DNA from 2 places in the Pantoea sp. UBA4549 genome. Region 2 is predicted to be linked to the other one. Evidence: predicted binding sites of a transcription regulator. Region 2 holds the regulator's gene; the other holds the start of a gene.
The links. The regulator PurR, encoded in region 2, represses purine synthesis genes. The targets are predictions, from matches to a motif close to CANGCAAACGTTTGCNTG.
Positions count from the first base shown of each region.

Region 1: purL (phosphoribosylformylglycinamidine synthase) is a predicted target of PurR. The motif match lies at 1,859-1,876, and genes of this name have one in related genera.

Region 1 covers NZ_DGLH01000007.1:94,949-98,369, forward strand. Annotated here, with positions in the region: gene purL (phosphoribosylformylglycinamidine synthase) at 1-1,770, opposite strand, end outside; gene mltF (membrane-bound lytic murein transglycosylase MltF) at 2,041-3,421, shown strand, end outside.
Region 2 covers NZ_DGLH01000009.1:567,917-571,337, forward strand. Annotated here, with positions in the region: gene B3041_RS09345 (C40 family peptidase) at 1-588, shown strand, start outside; gene purR (HTH-type transcriptional repressor PurR) at 987-2,012, shown strand; gene punR (DNA-binding transcriptional activator PunR) at 2,009-2,920, opposite strand; gene punC (purine nucleoside transporter PunC) at 3,030-3,421, shown strand, end outside.

The DNA.
Region 1 (3,421 bases), on a different contig from region 2:
GTCGCTCAGCGACAGGTGCTGCTCTTCGGTAGCTTCACCAATCACCGCATACGGGGCGCGCTCGCGCTGGCACAGCTCATCAAACAGCGCCAGTTTCTCTGGCGCCACGGCCAGCACATAGCGCTCCTGCGACTCGTTACACCACACTTCCAGCGGGCTCATGCCAGGTTCATCGCTGAGAATGTCGCGCAGATTGAAGTTACCGCCGCGTCCGCCATCGCTGACCAGCTCAGGCATGGCGTTAGAGAGACCGCCCGCGCCGACGTCGTGGATAAACAGAATCGGGTTGGCTTCGCCCAGCTGCCAGCAGCGGTCGATCACTTCCTGACAGCGGCGCTCCATTTCCGGATTGTCGCGCTGCACTGACGCAAAATCGAGGTCGGCATCTGACTGACCGGAGGCCATGGATGACGCTGCACCGCCGCCGAGGCCGATGTTCATCGCCGGCCCGCCCAGGACGATCAGTTTGGCCCCCACGACAATCTCGCCTTTCTGCACGTGGTCTGCACGAATATTACCGATACCGCCTGCCAGCATAATTGGCTTATGGTAGCCGCGCAGTTCAACGCCGTTATGACTGTTAACCTGCTCTTCATAGGTACGGAAGTAACCGTTCAGCGCCGGACGGCCAAATTCGTTGTTAAACGCTGCGCCACCCAGCGGACCTTCAGTCATGATATCCAGCGCGGTAACAATACGATCCGGCTTGCCGAAATCCTCTTCCCACGGCTGCTCAAAGCCCGGAATGCGCAGATCGGAAACGGAAAAGCCGGTCAGACCCGCTTTCGGTTTGGCGCCACGCCCGGTTGCGCCTTCATCGCGAATTTCACCGCCCGAGCCGGTCGCTGCACCCGGCCAGGGAGAAATAGCGGTGGGATGGTTATGCGTCTCTACTTTCATCAGAATATGCGCGGCTTCCTGATGGAAAGCGTATTCGCCCTGCTGTGCATCAGCGTAGAAGCGACCAACGTCTGATCCTTCCATCACGGCAGCGTTGTCTTTATAGGCTGACAGCACGTGATCGGGATGCTGCTCAAACGTATTCTTGATCATCTTAAACAGCGACTTGGGCTGTTTTTCGCCATCAATGATCCAGTCAGCGTTGAAAATTTTGTGACGGCAGTGCTCTGAGTTCGCCTGTGCAAACATATAGAGCTCAATGTCATTAGGGTTGCGACCCAGACGGGTAAAAGCATCCAGCAGATAGTCTATTTCATCATCTGCCAGCGCCAGCCCCAGCGTGGTATTCGCCTGCTCCAGCGCCTGACGTCCGGTTCCCAGCACATCAACGCTCTGCAGCGGCTGCGGCGTGTGATGAGCAAACAGCTGCTCTGCTGCCTGCAGGTCGCTGAATACGCACTCCATCATGCGATCGTGCAGCAGGCCAGCCAGCTGCTGCCACTGCGTTTCTGTCAGCTGCGGCGCCTGAACATAGAACGCCAGGCCGCGCTCCAGGCGTTTAACCTGCGGCAAATCGCAGTTGTGAGCAATGTCCGTGGCTTTCGATGACCAGGGAGAGATAGTGCCAGGACGCGGCGTAATCAGCAGCAGACGCCCTTGAGGCGCATGTTCAGCGAGAGAAGGGCCATATTTCAGCAGGCGCTGCAGGCGGGCGTGTTCATCCGCGCTGAGCGGTGCAGCAACATCAGCAAAATGGACATACTCGGCGTAAATATCACTCACCGGCAGATGAGCGTTCTGAAAGCGGGTCAGCAGTTTGTTTACACGAAATGCTGACAGAGCGGGCGAACCACGCAGAATTTCCATCATTAAAGATCTCTCGTCTTCGAAGCGCCGGGCGACGCTTCATTGGGCGCAACAGGGAAAACGGGCGGTATTATAGAGAAAGCGCGCAGGTAACGAAACCGTTTGCGCAGAAAAACTGCCATACGGGATTTGCCTGAATTTTGCGCAAAACCTGCTATATGAGTTGCCCTGTTTCGCTTTGTTGCGCAAAATGCCCCTCGCTCTGGGAGTAAAAAACAATACCAATACTGCCTTTAAAGGACAGAGGCCTGTGAGCCATTAAGAGACAACCATTTGAAACGCCTAAAATTAAATTATCTGTTCATCGGTCTGATCACCGTGCTGCTGGCGCTGGCGCTATGGCCGGCAATCCCCTGGTACGGGGGCGATCGGGACGCGCTGACAGCGATCAAATCACGCGGCGTGTTACGCATCAGTACGGTCAATTCGCCGCTGACGTATTACACCATCAATCAGGCACCGGCTGGCATGGATTACGAGCTGGCAAAGCGCTTTGCAGACTACCTCGGCGTCAGGCTGGAGGTCACTGTGCGGCCCAGCCTGGGCGATCTGTTTGACGATCTCGATGAGGGAAAAGCCGATCTGCTCGCCGCCGGGCTTATCTATAACAGCGAGCGTCTGGCGCACTATCAGGCCGGCCCCAGCTACTATTCGGTGTCGCAGCAGCTGGTTTACCGTATCGATAAACCGCGTCCGCGCACGCTGGGCGACCTGAAAGGCCGCCTGGTGGTGCAGTCCGGCTCAGCTTATCTCTCGACGCTGCGGACAGAAAAAGCCAACAGCTATCCCGATCTCGACTGGGCAATCGCCACCGATCAGGGACAGAAAGCGCTGCTGGAGGCGGTGGCTGACGGCAAACTTGACTACACGGTAGGCGACTCGGTTACCGTGGGCCTGCTGCAGCGTATTCACCCGCAGCTGGCGGTCGCCTTTGATATCACCGATGAAGAGCCGGTGACCTGGTATCTGCCGCGCAATGATGACAGCAGCCTTAACGCGGCCATGCTCGATTTTTACAGCCAGATGGGTGAAGAAGGCACTATGGCGCGACTGGAGGAGAAATACCTCGGTCACGTTGGCACATTTGATTATGTCGATACCCGCACCTTCCTGCGCGCGATTGACAATACGCTGCCGGATATCAAACCGCTGTTTAAAAAGTATTCTGCAAGTATGGACTGGCGTCTGCTGGCGGCGATCTCCTATCAGGAGTCGCACTGGAATCCGCAGGCGACCTCACCCACCGGCGTACGCGGCATGATGATGCTGACGCGTAACACGGCGGATAGCCTTAATGTTGATGACCGGCTTGACCCGGAGCAGAGCATTCGCGGCGGCAGTGAGTATCTGCAGCGTATGATGGATAAAGTGCCGGCGAGCGTGCCTGACGACGAGCGCATCTGGTTTGCGCTGGCGGCCTATAACATGGGATATGCGCACATGCTCGATGTGCGCCGGCTGACGGCGAAACAGGGCGGCAACCCTGACAGCTGGGCAGATGTGAAGCTGCGCCTGCCGATGCTCAGTCAGAAGCGCTACTACGCGCAAACCGCCTATGGCTATGCGCGCGGGCACGAAGCGTATAACTACGTGGAGAATATCCGTAAGTATCAGCTAAGTCTGGTGGGCTATCTGCAGGAGCAGGAGCGGCGCC
Region 2 (3,421 bases):
ACCAAAAAAAACCTCCCCGCAGAGCCTTCTGCCACTACACGCACCGCCCGCAAAAAAGGGGCTGCACCCTCTGCCGGTAAAAAATATGGTCATCAGCGTACCAGCCGGAAAACAGTGGCAGCAGAAGAGACCACCGATACGCTGACCGGTGTCAGGCTCAGTAAATCTCACCGCCTGCGCTATCAGAAAGCACGTGAAACCGCCATGACTAAGCTCATGGGCCAGCTGGGCAAACCTTATCAGTGGGGTGGCACCTCTCCGCTTACCGGATTCGACTGCAGTGGTCTGGTCTGGTACGCCTATAAAGATCTGGTTCGTTTTAAACTGCCGCGTACGGCTAATGAAATGTATCATCTGCGCGACGCTGCCCCCATCAAGCGTGAAATGCTGGAGAAAGGCGATCTGGTGTTTTTCCGCATCAATAATCGCGGGACCGCCGATCATGTTGGCGTTTATCTGGGTAACGGCAAATTCATTCAGTCGCCGCGCACCGGCAAGGATATTCAGATCAGCGCGCTGGGTGAAGATTACTGGCAGAAACATTATGTTGGCGCACGCCGTATGATGACCCCTAAAACCATTCGCTAACGGTTGCGCAACACGCAGAACCGCACGGCGTAACGCATTCGCGCTTCACGCCGGCACAGCCGCAAGGTCACGGCAGTTATCAGCAGCCGCACTGCGCCTGAAGTCTCCGTTGCCGCTTTCTGCCTGCACCACACGCTTTCGTATCTATCGCCGGAATAGAATTATTTTCGCCTGGCCGCAGGTAAACATCTCGTTTTATGACCCTCACCTTGCTAGAATCGCCGCCTTTCGTTGCGCAACACCTTTTGCGCACGCTGCTGTCATTATCTGCCACGGTTAATTACTCGCCTTAAATCAGCCATTTTTATGCTGAAATCGGGCAGAAAACCCTGCGCAGACGCAAACGTTTAACACTATACTTATCATAAAGTTGCGATAGGTTTAAGAGGTCCATTTTCATGGCAACAATTAAAGATGTGGCAAAACGCGCTGGCGTATCAACGACCACGGTTTCGCACGTCATCAATAAAACGCGCTTTGTCGCTGAAGAGACGCGTAATGCCGTGTGGGAAGCAATTAAAGCGCTGCACTATTCTCCCAGCGCTGTCGCCCGCAGCCTGAAGGTCAATCACACTAAGACGCTGGGTCTGCTGGCAACCTCCAGTGAAGCCCCCTACTTTGCTGAAATTATTGAAGCAATTGAGAATCACTGCTTCGCTCAGGGCTATACGCTGATACTGGGCAATGCGCATAACGACTTACAAAAGCAGCGCGCCTATCTGTCGATGATGGCGCAAAAACGGGTCGATGGCCTGCTGGTGATGTGCTCTGAGTATCCGGACGATCTGCTTCAGATGCTGGAAGAGAATCGTAATATCCCGATGGTGGTGATGGACTGGGGCGCTTCACGCGGTGATTTTACTGATACCGTACAGGATAACGCATTCCAGGGCGGCTATCTGGCCGGTCGTTACCTGATCGAGCGTGGTCATCGCGATATTGGCGCGATTCCGGGTCAGCTGGAGCGTAATACCGGCGGCGGACGGCACGCCGGCTTTTTACAGGCGATGCATGAAGCGGGTATCACGGTGCGTGCCGAGTGGATCGTACAGGGCGATTTTGAGCCTGAATCGGGTTATCAGGCGATGCAGCAGATCCTGAGCCAGAAGCAGCGCCCTACCGCTGTGTTCTGCGGCGGCGATATCATGGCAATGGGCGCGATCTGCGCCGCCGATGAGATGGGCCTGCGCGTTCCGCAGGATATTTCGGTGATCGGCTATGACAATGTGCGCAATGCCCGCTACTTTACGCCGGCGCTGACGACGGTGCATCAGCCTAAAGCGCAGCTGGGCGAGAAAGCGCTGGAGATGCTGCTGGATCGCATCACCAGCAAACGCGAAGAGCCGCAAACGATTGAAGTTCAGCCCAGTCTGATTGAGCGTCGCTCTGTCGGGGACGGTCCGTTTCGCGACTATCGCCGCTAAGCGCGGCGTTCGCTGAGCCACTCATGGTTTAGCGTCTCAGCATCACCCAGGTAAGCCAGCAGCCACGTCAGTGCCGGTGATGCCCGCTGCCCGGCCCAGCTGACGCAGCAGGGGCTGTCCGGAAAAGGCTGCGGCAGGATCAGTTCTGCCAGCGCGCCGCTATCCAGTAGCGGTCGCGCCAGATGTCCCGGGATCATCCCCACGCACAGGCCAGCTTGCAGGCAGTCGATCCCGGTTTCCCACTCCGGCACCACCAGCCGGCGCTGATTATCCAGCGTCCATGTCATACGACGCGGGAGTGCGCGCGACGTATCCTCCAGCACCAGCGACGGCCATGCGCGCAGCGCCTCTTCATCAGGATGCGCGCTCTGCGCCAGCGGATGATCCGGACTGACCACGCAGCGCCAGTTAAGGGCACCCATATCCTGAAAAGCAAAGCGCCCGCCGACCGGGATCGCCTGCGTGGCGCCAATGGCCACGTCAACCCGGCCGTCGGCGAGCGCATCCCATACGCCGTTGAACACCTCATAGCTGATGATCAGCTCCATATCGGGAAAATGGCGATAGAAATCTTTAACCAGCTGGCGCGTGCGCTGCGGCTTAACAATGCAGTCTACGGCAATACTGAGCTGGCCGCGCCAGCCGTTGGCCAGCTGCTGACACTGACGTCGCGTCGCCAGCATTTTTTTGATAACAGAGCGCCCTTCACGCACAAAATGCTCGCCTGCCGGCGTCAGGATCACCTCCCGATGCTGGCGTTCAAACAGCTCCACGGCAAGCCAGCTCTCCAGCTGCCTGATGGTATAGCTGATGGCAGAAGGCACGCGGTGCAGTTCCTGTGCCGCCGCGCTGAAACTTCCGGTGCGAGCCACGGCATCTGCCACCTCAAGCGCATATTCAGACCACATATTTTTTGCCTTCAAAAAATTTAACAGCACTCTGCAAATATTAGCGTTTCACAAAGCTGACTGCACCCTTTTACACTCCTTCGCGTTTCCCTGCCAAATGAGAAAAATAGTGATGTCTTCAAAAGGATTTCTGCCTTATCTGGCGCTGCTGAGCATGCTCGGCTTTCTTGCCACGGATATGTATCTGCCTGCATTCAGCGACATGCAGCGTGACTTTGCCACCGCACCGGGTGTTATCAGCGCCAGTCTGAGCCTGTTTCTGGCGGGCTTTGCCTGTGCGCAGGTAGGCTGGGGATTACTCTCTGACCGTATTGGCCGCAAACCGGTTCTCCTGGCTGGCCTGTCGATATTTGCCCTGAGCTGTCTGGCCATGTTGTGGGCAGACAACGTCTGGCTGATGCTGGCACTGCGTTTTATTCAGGCCGTGGGCGTGTGCGCCGCCGCCGTAAGCTGGCAGGCGCTGGTTATCGATCGCTACCCTAAAGCGCAGGCCAATAAAGT